2 regions of the Exiguobacterium sp. s46 genome follow, and region 1 is predicted to be linked to the other one. Evidence: predicted binding sites of a transcription regulator. Region 1 holds the regulator's gene; the other holds the start of a gene.
What was found. The regulator Rex, encoded in region 1, represses fermentation and respiration genes when NADH is low (regulators of the CRP and FNR family bind a similar motif). The targets are predictions, from matches to a motif close to TTGTGAAATATTTCACAA.
Positions count from the first base shown of each region.

Region 1 (7,450 bases):
TGAACTTCTCGCCGACTTCCTTCAAGGATGCCTTACCTTCACCCGACTTCGTCTCTGTGACGACGACTGGTGTCTTCATGGCAGCACGAAGATCCATCAATCCAGCTCCCTCACGACGTGGGGAGTAGAAGTTGCCTGTTTTTAGCTGCGCATTGTATTTTCCTTGATCGAGTTGCGGACGCGACGTGTTCATCAAGATGTTCTTCGCGAGCTTAACGCGTGTCGCACCATCGACTTTAAAGTCCTTCGCGATCCGTTGCATGACGAGTGCCGTTCCACCAGCAACGTGTGGTGCCGCCATCGATGTTCCACTCATGACACCATACTCATTATCGTTGAGCGTTGAGTAGATTTTTCCACCTGGTGCCGTGATTTCTGGCTTGAAGTCAAGGCTTGGTGTGACACCCCAAGACGTGAAGTCAGACATTTGTCCTGCGACCGGGTTATCGGCTGAGACTGCTTTTCCGTCGAACGTGACAGCGATTGCCTTGCCCTCTTTTGCTTTTGCTTCAAGATCGTTTCCGTCTGCGATGCTAAGCGTGACGAGTGGAATCGTCGGATTGTTGAGCGCCATGCTGACGTAATCCCCATGATCGACTCGACCGCGGACGATGACACCTGCTGCCCCTTGCTTCTCAGCTTCTGCTTGGATCATACCGTAGTTGAAACCACCGTTACGCACGACGAAGACGACTTTCCCTTTGACGTCTTTGCCTTCGTAGTTCGAAGCTTGACCGTCACCGACATAGACGACATCTTTCTTCTCTTTATCGAAGACAGCAATCGGATTCGGTGAATCTTGTTTTTGGTATGCCAAATAACCAGCATCCTGACCGTCAATCGTCAGCGCCATGCCTTCGAGTGTCAATTTCGTATTTTCGAGTGATGCGACTTGGAGTGCTTGGCTCGTTAAACCTGGGGCACCGACGACACCGATATCCGGGTTCGCTGTGTACGGGTTACCTGCACCATGACCTGCGAATGCCGAGTTACCAGCAGAAATCGCACACAAGATACCGTTGTTCATCGCGTTGACGATTGCACGTTGTTCTGGATCATCTGCATTGACGAACGATGCCGTCGATCCGAGACTCATGTTGATGACATCGGCTCCGAGTGCAATCGCATCATCGATCGCTTTAATGTAGATATCGCTGAATGTCGATGGCATTCCTGGATCGTTTCCGAAGACTTTCATCGCGAGGAGTTGTGTTTCCGGAGCGACCCCTTTGATGCCGCCGTTTGCTTCATCGCCGTTTGCTCCGATCGTACCCGCGACGTGCATCCCGTGCATCGATGCGCCCGCACCTAAATCACGGATTTCGCTATCGTGATCGGCATAGTTATAGCCGTACGGTACTTTTTCCGTGAAGTATTTTCCTTTTAAACCTTTTGTTTCTTTCGCACTATCGACTTTCGAAGAAGTCAAATCGATCTTCGTCTCAGGGCTCAAGACCATGTCCTTATGCGATGGATCGATTCCCGTATCGATGACGGCAACGATTGTTCCTTCCCCTTTAAAACCATAGTCCTGCCATGTTTCCTTCGCATTGACCATGTCCTTGCTGTACAGCATGTCTGGCTTTGCACCTTTAGCAACTTCCGGACGCGCGTATTCATGGGCGATATGTACGCTCTTGACTCCGTTGAGTTTTTTAATGTCTTCGATGTCGCCGAACTTAACTTCACCACTGAATCCGTTGATGACGGTCGTGAAGCTCTCCTTATATGTAACGGGAATTGATTTTTTAGCGATGGCTGACTTGACCGATTTTTGGACGCTGACGAGGCGATCTTTGATCGACTCTTTTTCGGCATTGCTCAATGTGCTATACCGCTTGTTTTGAGCCTGGGCGATTTGAATCGCCGGCTTCTCTTCCATCTCGATGACGACACGGACTTTATCCGATTGTTTGTAGTTCTTCTCTTGCCCCGATTTCTTCAGCGAGAGCGCTTGCGGTTTTTGACCCGTTGCTTTGTCTTGCGACGACAGTGCACCTTGCGCACTGACTAGATTGGAAGACGTCATTAAGACGGCTGCCATAAGTGCAATCTTCTTCTTCATGCGTTCGTTTTCCCCTTTTCTGTAAAACCATAGTAGTACTACTGATAAAACAGTTAAACGAAAATTCTGTATATTTAGTTTAATGAATTTAATGGAAATAAACAATTTATATTTGTCTATTTTTTTAATTTATTTGTTTTACATGACATTTTATATTTGTAAGGAATTTAACTGGGAGTAAAATAAAAACTCCTCGACGCTTCGAGGAGTTAGATATTTGGTATTGGTGGAGACTATCGGGATCGAACCGACGACCTTTTGGCTGCCAGCCAAACGCTCTCCCAGCTGAGCTAAGCCCCCATGAATTATCTTTAGTATACGCATCACTAACTGCTTTATCAATATAAAAAGAACGCTTTCATAAAAAAGAATCCCTTCCAAAATCGTCGGAAGGAATTCACGATTCATTTATTCAATTCACGCATCAAGTCCGCCTGTCGTTCAAGCTCTGCCTGTTGCTCGAGGATCAAGACCTTTTTGTACGTCCGCGCAGAAATCAAGATGCTGATCTCATAGAGAACGAACAATGGCACCGAGATCATCAAGTGTGACGTCACATCCGGCGGTGCGATCAATGCCGCAACGACGAACAGCACAAAGTACGCATATTTCCGATTCTTTCGCATGAAATATGGCGTCACGAGACCAAGACGCGTCAGGAACATCGTCACGACCGGCAATTGGAACAGAAGACCGAACGGCATCGTCAATCGGATTAAGAAACTGAAGTAGTTCTCGACTCCAATGACTTGTTCGATTCCGAGCTCTTTCCCGAGATCTGTTGAGACTTCAAGCAAGAAGGGAAGCAACCAGAAATACGAGAAGGCTACGCCAGCCAAAAATAGAAAGAAGATGACCGGAATATACGTCAATGTCGCTTTTTGCTCCTTGTCATAAAGTCCTGGTCGGACGAATGCCCAGAGTTGATACATCCAGAACGGTGACGCTAAAATCAGCGCAATGATGAACGCAAGATTCAAATACAACATTAAAGGATCGGCGACGTTGAAGGCATTCAAACCGATGCCGAGCTCTTTTAAGTCCGCTTGCAAGAAGCGAACGAGCGGTCGGACGAGCGGAAATGCGACAGCGAACAGGACGACGACGATGATAAGCGACCAGACGATCCGCTTGCGCAGTTCGTCAAGGTGCGACGTCATGCTTTGCTCTTGATCAACCGTCATGATTCAATCACTTCTCTTTCGGTTCGTCCTTTTTATCGTCGTCCATGATGCCGTTCGTGGCATTCTTGAACTCTTTCAATGTCTGACCCGCAGCGCGTCCGAATTCTGGTAACTTCTTCGGTCCGAAGATGATCAACGCGACGACCGCGATTAATCCGATGCTCGCTGGTCCGATACCTAGTGTGAGCGGGATAAGGTTTTCCATTATGATTTCACTCCTTCAGCTGATTGCGAATAATGCTTCATGAAATAAACTAACGACTGCAACTCGATCGATAAATCGATGTGATGGACCCGGACGCTCGCTGGCACGTTCAACCGCGCTGGCGTAAAGTTCAGGATGCCTGTCACACCATACTCGACTAACTCATCCGCTACTGACTGTGCGAACTGCGATGGAACCGTCAAGATGGCAACATCGACCTGATTCGCTTCGATTTGTTCTTTCATGTCCGAAACATGATAGATTGGAACGTCATGCGTCGTTGTTCCGACCTTCTCTTCGTCCGCATCAAACGCAACGACTATCCGAGTACTATTATTCTTTAAAAAGTTATAATTTGCAAACGCTGTTCCGAGATGACCGACCCCGATTAAGGCAACATTCGTCACCTCATCTTGATTCAAGGTTTTGCGGAAAAACGTTAAGAGATGTTGAACGTTATACCCATACCCCTTCTTCCCTAATGCCCCAAAGTAGGAAAAATCGCGACGAATCGTTGCTGAATCAACCTTCACCGCCTCGCTTAACTCAGCAGAAGAGACGCGGAGCTTGCCTGAATTGTATAAACTTTGGATGAAGCGATAATATAGCGGCAACCGTTTTGCTGTCGCTTGTGGAATTTTTGTGTCTGGTCCATTCATCCTGCAGTTCCCCCTTCGGCCACATCCATCGTGGCACCCAAATCTTTGCAAAAAGCTTTCTACTCTCCTTGATTGTAAACCACTTCACATAGAGTCACAAATAATATATTCCGCAGGACCTTGCGCTTTTGTTCGTGATAGACTAAAGGGTGGAAGGATGGATGGAAATGATACTCTTACAAGTCAATCAACTCTCGAAATCATTCGGCGTCGAGCCGATTTTAGAAAATATCAAACTGGAAGTACAAGAGCGAGATCGGATTGCGCTCGTCGGACGAAACGGTGCCGGTAAATCGACCTTGCTCAAAATCATCGCTGGTGAACTCAGTCATGACTCGGGCGACATCATGAAAGGCAAGGATGTCAAAATCGGTTATCTCGCGCAAGACAGTGGTCTCGAATCGAATGAGACGATCTGGAACGAGATGCTGACCGTCTTCGAACATCTCCAGGAACAAGAACGAACACTGCGCCGGATGGAAATCGAAATGGGCATGGAGCATATCTTGAACGACCCGGTCGCTTACGATCGTCTCTTGAAGACGTACGATCAAGCGCAACACGACTTCTCAGAAGCCGGTGGTTATCAGTTCGAAGCGAATATCCGCTCCGTTTTGCACGGCATGCGCTTTTATCCGGATGATTACTCGCGCCGGATTCAGACATTATCCGGTGGTCAACGGACACGGCTTGCCTTAGCAAAGATGCTCCTGCAAGCACCAGAGCTCCTCATTCTCGATGAGCCGACCAACCACCTCGATATCGATACGCTTGCTTGGCTTGAAAGCTACCTCGGTGGTTATCGTGGTGCCGTCCTGATCGTCTCGCACGACCGGTACTTCCTCGACCAAGTCGTCAATGTCGTCTACGAACTGTCGCGCAATGTCTGTCGTAAGTTCACGGGGAACTATACGAAGTACTTGGAGCAAAAAGCGGCCTTATACGATCAGGAAATGAAGCAGTTTGAACAGCAGCAAGAAGAGATCGCGAAGATGCAGGACTTCATTCAACGGAACATCGCCCGGGCGACGACGACAAAACGTGCCCAAAGTGTCCGGAAGCGGCTCGAGAAGGTCGACCGGCTCGACCGACCAGATGGGGATGAGCGTAGCACGGTCCTGTCCTTCCCGATTGAAAAACAGAGCGGGAACGACGTTCTTCAAGTCAATCAACTGGCGATCGGTTACGAAGAAGCTGTCTCAAAAGACATCACGTTCCGCTTGCAACGCGGTGAATCGCTGGCACTCGTCGGACCGAATGGAATCGGAAAGTCGACGCTCCTGAAAGTCCTCGTCGGCCGCTTACGCCCCCTCTTCGGTGATTTCCGTTTCGGAACCGGCGTCTCGATCGGATATTACGATCAAGAGCAGGCGGAACTCAATGATCGGAACCGTGTCATCGATGAGATTTGGAACGAATGGCCACTGATGCGTGAACAAGAAGTCCGGTCCGTACTCGGGCAATTCCTATTTAGCGGTGACGATGTCTTCAAGATTGTTCATGAGTTATCCGGTGGCGAACGCGGACGTCTCGCGCTCGCGAAACTGAAACTCCGGAAGACGAACGTCCTCGTCCTCGATGAGCCGACGAACCACTTGGATCTGGATTCGAAGATGGTCCTTGAAAACGCGCTCGTCGACTACGAAGGTACGCTGCTATTCGTCTCCCACGACCGTTACTTCATTGACCGGATCGCGACCCGCGTCATCGAGATGAGTGAAGCCGGCGTGACGGAATACCTCGGTGATTATTCGTACTACACGGAGAAGAAGGCGGAGCAAGAAGAGATTGCGCGTCTTGAAGCCGAGGAAGCAAAAGCCGCAAAGGTCACGGCGTCGAAGACGATCGACAAGGAAGCACAGAAAGAAGAACGCAAGCGCCGTCAGCAGATCGAGCAACTCGAACAAGACATCGAGCGGCTCGAACAGCGTTCGGCAGAAATTGAACAATTGCTCTGTGAACCGGAAGTCTTCAACGATATTCCGAAAGCGACAGCTCTTTCAGCAGAACGTGACCAAATTGATGTCGATCTACTCGAATTGATGGAACGATGGGAGAACCAACACTGATGCGGACGAAAAGCTTTTTCATTAACTTGATTCAAGGACTGCTATCCGGCATCCTTTATTTCGTACCGATGTATGCAGACTACGTGTCCACCTTCATCCGGCCGGATGCTTTTAATGCCGCGCTTCCTTTGTTCCTCCTGATTTCTTGTATGATCGGTCTCGTCATCCAGACATGGAGCGGTCTTTTCGTCAGTTTACTCTCGGGATTATGCTGTACGCTCCTGACGACACAGCTATTCGTCGAACTCAATGACCCGTTGATCCTATCGTATTACGGTAGTGTCTCACCGCTCACCGCTTTCTTGATAAGCTGTGTCGGCATTTGGGCACTCGCAATCGTCTTTTATTTGCTCGATGGCTATCAGTACAGTAAACGTCATGGTCTTGAAGCCTCTTCAAACGAAATCGATCCGCAACCTTGAAGTCCGATCGATGAATCAGATGAACGACATGAGAAAAAGGAGTGGAGATTCCGGTAGCTAGACCGGTCTCTCCACTCCTTTTCGTTTGAATCAAAACGAATCGTACGATGAATCAAGCATTCACGCTTCTATCATTTTGTCGGTCGGGCAATCGTAAACGTCTTCCCGATCGTCGCATAATCATTCCCTGCTAAACGAGCGACAGCCTTCAAGCCTGCTGCGTCAATCCGGAACGAATCGACGAGTTCATCCGCGACGTGATAACGCAGTACTTCCCCAATCAGAAGATCGGCACCTTCTAGCTCGACGTATTGCGTCAAGCGCATCTCGAAGCGGATTTTCGCTTCGGCGATTCCGGGTACTTCGATCGCGTCACTATCGACGAGCGTCAAATCCGTCCGCTCAAGCTCACTTTCACCGTAAGCAAGTGGCGCTGCTGTCTCATTGACTGCGTCGACGATCTCTTCGCTGACGATATGGATGACATAACTTTGTTTCGCCAAGATGTTACGTGCCGTATCCTTCTGACCCTGATCCGTCCGTTGTACGGCAATCACCAGTTGTGGTGGACTGCTTGAAGCGACCGTAAAGAAGGAAAACGGTGCGGCGTTGACCGTCCCGTCTTCTCCTTGCGTTGTCACGAAAGCAATCGGACGCGGAATGATGCTTCCGATCAGTAATTTATAATTGTCTTTTGCGCTAAGCGTTGATGCCTCGAACTTCATGAATGACCCACCTTTTTCTTCACCCGATGAGTGCAGCGAGTGAATAGTCTCCAGCACCGATCATAGCTACACCAAGCGCGATGACGATCAATGCCATGTTGTATTCGTACCCGTTCTGCGT
Region 1 covers NZ_JACSMY010000001.1:2,226,348-2,233,797, forward strand. Annotated here, with positions in the region: gene KNQ08_RS11470 (S8 family serine peptidase) at 1-2,065, opposite strand, end outside; tRNA gene KNQ08_RS11475 (tRNA-Ala) at 2,290-2,365, opposite strand; gene tatC (twin-arginine translocase subunit TatC) at 2,470-3,249, opposite strand; gene KNQ08_RS11485 (twin-arginine translocase TatA/TatE family subunit) at 3,257-3,454, opposite strand; gene KNQ08_RS11490 (redox-sensing transcriptional repressor Rex) at 3,454-4,113, opposite strand; gene KNQ08_RS11495 (ATP-binding cassette domain-containing protein) at 4,281-6,182, shown strand; gene KNQ08_RS11500 (hypothetical protein) at 6,182-6,604, shown strand; gene KNQ08_RS11505 (flavin reductase family protein) at 6,736-7,329, opposite strand; gene KNQ08_RS11510 (DoxX family protein) at 7,349-7,450, opposite strand, start outside.

Region 2 (7,450 bases), 1.7 Mb from region 1:
TCAGGTTCTTCAGCAAAATCTGATTGAGGTAAATGTCTCCGAATCCAACCGGTAAGAACATGTACGGTGTCACAAGACCGAACGTCATGATGATCGCTATCCGGCGTCGATCGATCTTAAGCTGAGAAAAGAGACCGAGCAACGGCGGAATGATGATTGGAATGAATGCGATGTGGATCGGCAACACGTTTTGTGAACTGATCGCAAGCAAGAGAATCGCGAACAAGATGAATCCTTTTAATTTTTTGACGGAAGCGGCACTTGCGTTACCACGCGAACGCGCAATCAAAGAGTGAGCAAGTGCATCCGGTAAACCTGTTTTCGAGAGGGCGACGGCAAATGCACCGAGCATCGCGTAGCTAAGGGCGATTTCTGCTCCGTCACCAAGACCACCGGAGAATGCTTTTGTCGTCGCAGTCAGGTCAAGACCACCGACAAGACCACCGGCAAACGCACTGATGACCATCGCGAGCACGATGTGGACGCGGAAGATCGCTAAAATAAATAGTAAAAAGACGGCAAACAATACGGCGTTTATCATTCAGTAAAACCACACTTTCTTTTGTTATCACTGTACTATACTAAAGTATCTTACAGCCATGTTGGAATGCTGTCAAGAGTAAAAGTCTGACCTCGTAATCAAAAGATGAATGATACGCTTTTTAGCTCTCCACAAGAAGTTACATTCTGTTATACCCCGAAGCATGAAGTGAGAAGCGTTTTGATCACTGAAAATGACTCATACAAAAAACGTGCCATCCTTCTCCGTTACGAGAAAATATGGCACGTTATTTTTAAATTAAGACGGAGTAGAATATCCGAATCTATTTGCGTTTCTTCTATAGAGAGTGATCAGCAATCGACGACGTCGAGCTTACCAGTCCCTGGATCGATGACGAGTCCGTGAACGTTCGTCCCAGGTGGTAGTAATGGGTGGTTCTTCACGAGGCTGACCGAGTGAGCGACGCTTTCTTGAACTGACGTGAAACCACGCAACCATTGATTCAAATCAACGCCAGATACTTCGAGCGTGTGAAGAATCTGTTGGTCGATGCCCCGATCCTTCATCTCGTTGATCATGTGGTTAGGATCAATCGTGCTCATGCCGCAGTCGTGGTGACCGATGACGACGACTTCTTCAGCACCAAGAGCATACAACGCGACGAGAATCGAGCGCATGACGGAACCGAATGGGTGCGATAGGATAGCACCGGCATTTTTGATGATCTTCGCATCCCCGTTCTTAAGACCAAGTGCGTGTGGGAGGAGCTCCGTCAAGCGGGCATCCATACACGTCAGGATGACGACCTTTTTGTCTGGGAACTTATCCGAGACGAACTGTTCATACTGTTTTTCGGCGACGAATCGCTCGTTGAAGGCTAGCATTTCCTGTACAACTGACATTCAAGTGTCCTCCTTTAGTGGTAGCTCTTAATATGTACCCCATATCAGAATACAAGATGATGAAACGGCTATCAAGTCACGAAAATGCGAGGTGTGACAAATCGCACACATCTATGTACATGAAGCAAAACGATGAAAAAGAGGAATTCACAACAGTTGTAAACGCTATCAAAGGTGTGATGGAATTCACAGGATGGTCATGCACAAAACAGGAAAAAGGGGTTATGATTGATTTGTGAAGGAAAGCACAAACTATTGAAAAACAGCTTGGCATTCCTGACATAATGGTTAGCAAATCAAACTCAGATTCGTTCCACGACAGGGAGGAAACCACTCATGGCTGTGAAAGAAAAAACAAAATCGACGGCAACGCCGGTCGAACAAGCAGTTGGACAAATCGTTGAAAAAGGGCAACGCGCATTACAAGAATTACTGACATTCGATCAAGAAAAAATCGACACGATCGTCCGGGATATGGCACTTGCCGGACTTGAACGGCACGTCGAACTCGCTCGTCTCGCGTCAGAAGAGACGGGACGCGGTGTCTTTGAAGATAAGATGATTAAAAACATGTTTGCGACAGAATACATCTACAACAGTCTACGTCATGAAAAAACGGTCGGGATTTTAGAAGAAGATGTCCAAAACGGCATCACATATATCGCTGAACCCGTCGGTGTCGTCTGTGGTGTCACACCGGTCACGAACCCGACATCAACGACGATGTTCAAAGCATTGATTGCGATCAAGACGCGCAACCCGATCGTCTTCGCGTTCCACCCATCGGCACAACGTTGTTCCGTTGAAGCAGCGAAAACACTCCGCGACGCAGCCATCAAAGCAGGAGCACCGAAAGACTGTATTCAATGGGTCGAAGAACCATCACTTGAAGCAACGAAAGTCTTGATGAACCATGAAAAAATCGCCATGGTCCTTGCGACAGGTGGAGCAGGAATGGTCAAATCGGCGTATTCAACAGGTAAACCGGCACTTGGTGTTGGACCAGGGAACGTTCCGTGTTACATCGAACAGTCTGCGAAAGTCAAACGGGCAGTCAGCGATCTTGTTCTTTCAAAAACGTTTGATAACGGGATGATTTGTGCGTCTGAGCAAGCCGTCATCGTCGACCAAGAGATTTATGCGACGGTTCGTGCGGAAATGGAAGCACTCGGTTGTTACTTCTGTACACCGGAAGAAAAACAACGCCTCGAATCACTCGTCATCAAAACCGATACGTGTGCCGTCAACGCGGACATCGTCGGGAAACCTGCGACATGGATCGCAGAAAAAGCCGGAATCGATGTTCCGGAAACAACGGTCATGCTCGTCGCGGAACTCGAGCACGTCGGAGCAGCAGAACCACTGTCTCATGAAAAACTCAGTCCCGTCCTCGGTGCGTACCGCGTCGCTTCAACCGAAGAAGCGTTTACGATTGCCGAACAGATGCTTGAAATCGGTGGTCTCGGTCATACAGCCGTCATTCATACGACGAACGATGACTTGATGACAGCGTTCGGACTCCGCATGAAAGCCTGCCGGATCCTCGTCAACAGCCCATCTGCTCATGGCGGAATCGGTGATCTGTACAACGAGTTGACACCATCACTGACACTCGGTTGTGGATCATACGGGAAAAACTCTGTTTCTGAAAACGTGACAGCGAAGCACTTACTCAACGTCAAAAAGGTGGCGAGACGACGCGTGAACATGCAATGGTTCAAGGTCCCTGAAAAAATCTACTTCGAAAAGAACTCCGTTCAGTACTTGCGGTCGATGACTGACGTCTCACGTGTCATGATCGTGACGGATCCAACGATGGTACAGTTCGGGTATGCCGATAAAGTAATTCAAAACTTACCACAGTCCGTCAGTTACCGGATCTTCGACCAAGTCGAACCAGATCCATCGGTGACGACTGTTCAGACAGGTGCTCAAGCGATGCGTGATTTCAAGCCTGACTTGATTATCGCCCTCGGTGGTGGTTCAGCGATGGATGCTGCAAAAGGAATGTGGCTCTTCTATGAACAACCGAACGAAACGTTCTCAAACTTACGTCAAAAATTCCTCGATATCCGCAAACGGGCGTATCAATTCCCGACACTCGGTCGTCAAGCGAAGTTCGTCGCGATTCCGACGACTTCTGGTACGGGTTCAGAAGTAACACCGTTTACCGTCATCACGGATAAAGAGAAAAACGTCAAATACCCGATTGCTGACTATGCATTGACACCAGACGTCGCAATCGTTGATCCAGAATTCGTCATGACCGTCCCAGCTTCAATCACTGCTGATACCGGAATGGATGTCTTGACGCATGCGACAGAAGCATACGTCTCGGTGCTTGCGAACGACTACACGGATGGACTGGCACTCAAAGCAATCAAGATGATCTTCGACTACTTGCCACGAGCATATGCTAACGGATCAGACGCTGAAGCACGCGAAAAAGTGCACAATGCGTCAACGATGGCAGGGATGGCATTCGCGAACGCCTTCCTCGGCATCAACCACTCGATCGCGCACAAAATCGGTGGCGAGTTCCATACGCCACACGGACGGACGAACGCGATCCTGATGCCACACGTCATTCGCTATAACGCATCACGTCCAACGAAACTAGCAGCATTCCCGAAATACGAATCATTCGTTGCGGATGAACGGTATGCCGACATCGCACGCTACCTCGGTCTTCCGGCAGCAACGACGGAGCAAGGGGTCGAATCCCTCATCCAAGCCGTTGCTGATCTTGGACAACGTCTCAACATCAAGATGTCATTCAAGGCGCAAGGCATTCAAAAAGCAGACTTCGAGGCAAAACTCGATAAGATGGCAGTCGATGCCTTCGAGGATCAATGTACGACGGCGAATCCGAAGATGCCGCTTGTCGCTGAGTTACGGACGATCATGGAACAAGCATACGAAGGCATCTAATAGAGAAAAAAATACCATGGCACCTGATCGTTCAACCGGCTTCTCACTGTGAGAAGTCGGTTTTTATTTTGGAAATCAGTGGAGACAGTCAGAGAAAAGGTGGGATATAATGGCTGTTGAATGAAATTGATGTTTTTGGTTTCGCTGTAGCAGGAATATTCAAACATCAGACATTAAAAGGAGGAAATGGGATGGAGTCAAGGCAAGAAAGGAAACAACGACGGTTTTCCGTCTGGGATGTCCTGTTTGGCGTCCTCATCGGTCTCATCTTTTTCGGTGTCATCTATGGTGTGATGGCATTTTTGACTTCACAAATCACCTCATCCTCAGACTATCAGGATCTTGTGACGCAGATGCAACAGGCGGACGTCTCCTGGAAAGATGCAGACATCACGGTGTCATTGATACTTCTGTTCGTCGGTGGGCTATCGATCACGATGCCGAGCGCGGTCCGGGAAGGGATCATCAATCAGGTGCTCGATGCGAGTTCTGCCGGCGACGTCTTATCGTTGTTTGGGATTGACTTAAAGCAAGTTCTTGCACCACTTACGTTTGATGTCTCTTACGGCACGTTACTCTATTCCGTTTTTGGCATCGGTTTGATTGTCCTGTTATTTTTAGTATTACGGATTAAGGCAAGTCGTCTTGGGTGGACGATTCGATTGGTTAGTTTCTTCTTAACCGTCGGGATCATCTGGTTCGTCCTTGCCGGACGCGGAAACGACGTGCCATTCCTCTCGTTACAAGACGGCTATGCGATGAGTGGCATCTTACCGCTTCTCGTCGTCAGTTTGCTTGGTTGGATGGCGTTCTTCCCGCAAAAGTTATCCGGTCTGACAGCTGCTGGACGTGCCAGCTTACTGATTTTGATGCTCGCAAGTACGCTTCAACTCGTCTTTACGGTACAGGACGAAGCGGAATATGACGGCGATTCTTCACTACGGACGGCACTCACCGTCGCGAGTCTGAACGCCGGAAGTGGCGGGATGTACGACTGGATCCACGGCGGTCAAGTCGTGTATCAAGCAGACGTCCTTGGAGCGAATGCGGAAATCCCCGTCTCGATGTTGAACGGGGAGACCTCAACGGATCAGCTCAATGACTCGATCCAAAAAGTCGTCGATGGGATCGACACGGACCGGGTGACAGAACAATTGTTGACGTTACTCGGTGGAGAACGTCCTGATTTGTCAGCAACACAATTGAAGCTCAATCCTGTTGATTACGGCGTCGCGCGGCAGACGATTCAAGTGATTGATGCGGAATCGGCAGGAGCGACGCCACCGAATGTCTCCAGTGAGAGTGCGTATTGGGTGTTGTTGCTTGTAACGTTTGCGATCTACTTCGTCTGTAGTATCCGAAGCTTCAAATCGATCATCGATCCGTTCGTCTTTGCGATCGCGATCGGTGTCATCAGCTTCATCGTCAGTCAAGCTTCGTACGTTCAGTTCGCAATGAAATGGCGCAGTGACGTCTTATTCGAGTTCGCTCAACAGACGGCAGGCTGGACAGTACTATACGCCGCAGGGCTTGCGTTACTTGGTGGAATTCTTGGTTATGTCGTAAGACGCAAGCCAGACAAAGCGGTTTAAGGGACGTGGAGTGATGAAGCTCCTCCACTAGGAGATGTACCCTGAATGGGGACGACGAACGTTGCTGTCATTGCCGCTTTCCACATGCGGGAGGTAATCCGCGGTATCGTTTCGTCTATCGAGTTTCACCTGACCCTGACGAAAGCGAAAAACATGCTTTCTTTGCCTGTAGGAGTCGAGAAGGAACAGTTACGTTCTACATCAAGCATAAACGATACGTTTTCAGGTTTATGTCCTGAAATGTATCGTTTTTTTGCGTGGTTCATCTCATTTGCATCATCTCCTTTTTTTACCATGTAAACTTGGTTTGTAAAGGTAAAATCAACAATGTTAAGCCAGTATTTGGAATTAGTTAAGTAGGTTAAATAAGACGGATGTCCGACCTATTTGAAAGGACTATTAGCTATAATCGAACCATGCTAAATTAATGAAGCAGTCAAAACATCCTGGGGGGAAAATCCATATGAAAAAAGCAACGAAACTCGTCATCGCGTCGACATTGATCGCACCGATGCTCGTACCAGTCGTTCAAGTCAAGACACTTGCTGCCGACAACAGTGTCGTCAAGTTACGCTTCCTAGAAACAACGGATTTACATACGAACTCAATGAACTACGATTACTTCAAGGATGCGCAGGACGAAACGATTGGTCTCGTCAAAGCGGCTACGGTCATTAAACAGCAACAAACTGAAGTGGGCGCAACGAACAGTTTCTTATTCGATAACGGGGATACACTTCAAGGAACGCCATTCGGTGATTACGTCAAGAATCAGTATGACAAAGGAAACAAAGGCAAACATCCGATGTACGAATTGATGGAATACCTCGGTTATGATGCAGTCACGCTCGGAAACCATGAATTCAACTTCGGTCTTGATTTCCTCAAGTCAGCGATGAGTGCTTCGAGCGGTTCAATCAAGTTCGTCAACTCGAACGTATTGGATGCAGTCACGAAAAAGCCGATCGTCGCGGACTACAACAAAGATGGAAAAGACTATCAAATCATCGAACGTCAAGTCAAGGACCAGAACGGTGACATGAAAACAGTCAAGGTGGGTGTGTTCGGAGTCGTCACGCCACAAATCATGGCATGGGATGCGGGGAACCTGACGGGGAAAGTCACGGCTGAAGATATCATCCCGACTGCTAAAGCAACAGCGAAAAAATTAAAAGATGCTGGCGCAGACGTCGTCGTTGCACTCGCACACACAGGTATCGGGGATACGACGGATCAAAAAGATGGCGATGAGAACGTCGGCTACGCGTTGACGAAAGTCGCAGACATTGATGTCTTGATGACAGGTCATCAGCACGGGAAGTTCCCAGCAGCCGATTCAGCGTTTAACAAACTGCCGAACGTTGATGCAACGAACGGTCTGATCAATGGCAAGCCGGTCGTCATGGCAAACACACAAGGGAAAAACGTCGGTGTCATCGATCTTGAGTTGAAGCAAGTCGACGGGAAATGGGTCGTTGATACGTCTGGCGCTAAACTAGCGGACGTGACGAAAGACACGACAG
Region 2 covers NZ_JACSMY010000001.1:566,083-573,532, forward strand. Annotated here, with positions in the region: gene KNQ08_RS02890 (Na+/H+ antiporter family protein) at 1-538, opposite strand, end outside; gene KNQ08_RS02895 (beta-class carbonic anhydrase) at 853-1,404, opposite strand; gene adhE (bifunctional acetaldehyde-CoA/alcohol dehydrogenase) at 1,741-4,335, shown strand; gene KNQ08_RS02905 (hypothetical protein) at 4,527-5,927, shown strand; gene KNQ08_RS02910 (hypothetical protein) at 5,973-6,227, shown strand; gene KNQ08_RS02915 (bifunctional 2',3'-cyclic-nucleotide 2'-phosphodiesterase/3'-nucleotidase) at 6,391-7,450, shown strand, end outside.
Region 2: a site for Rex is predicted at 1,638-1,655, ahead of adhE (bifunctional acetaldehyde-CoA/alcohol dehydrogenase). Genes of this name have one in related genera too.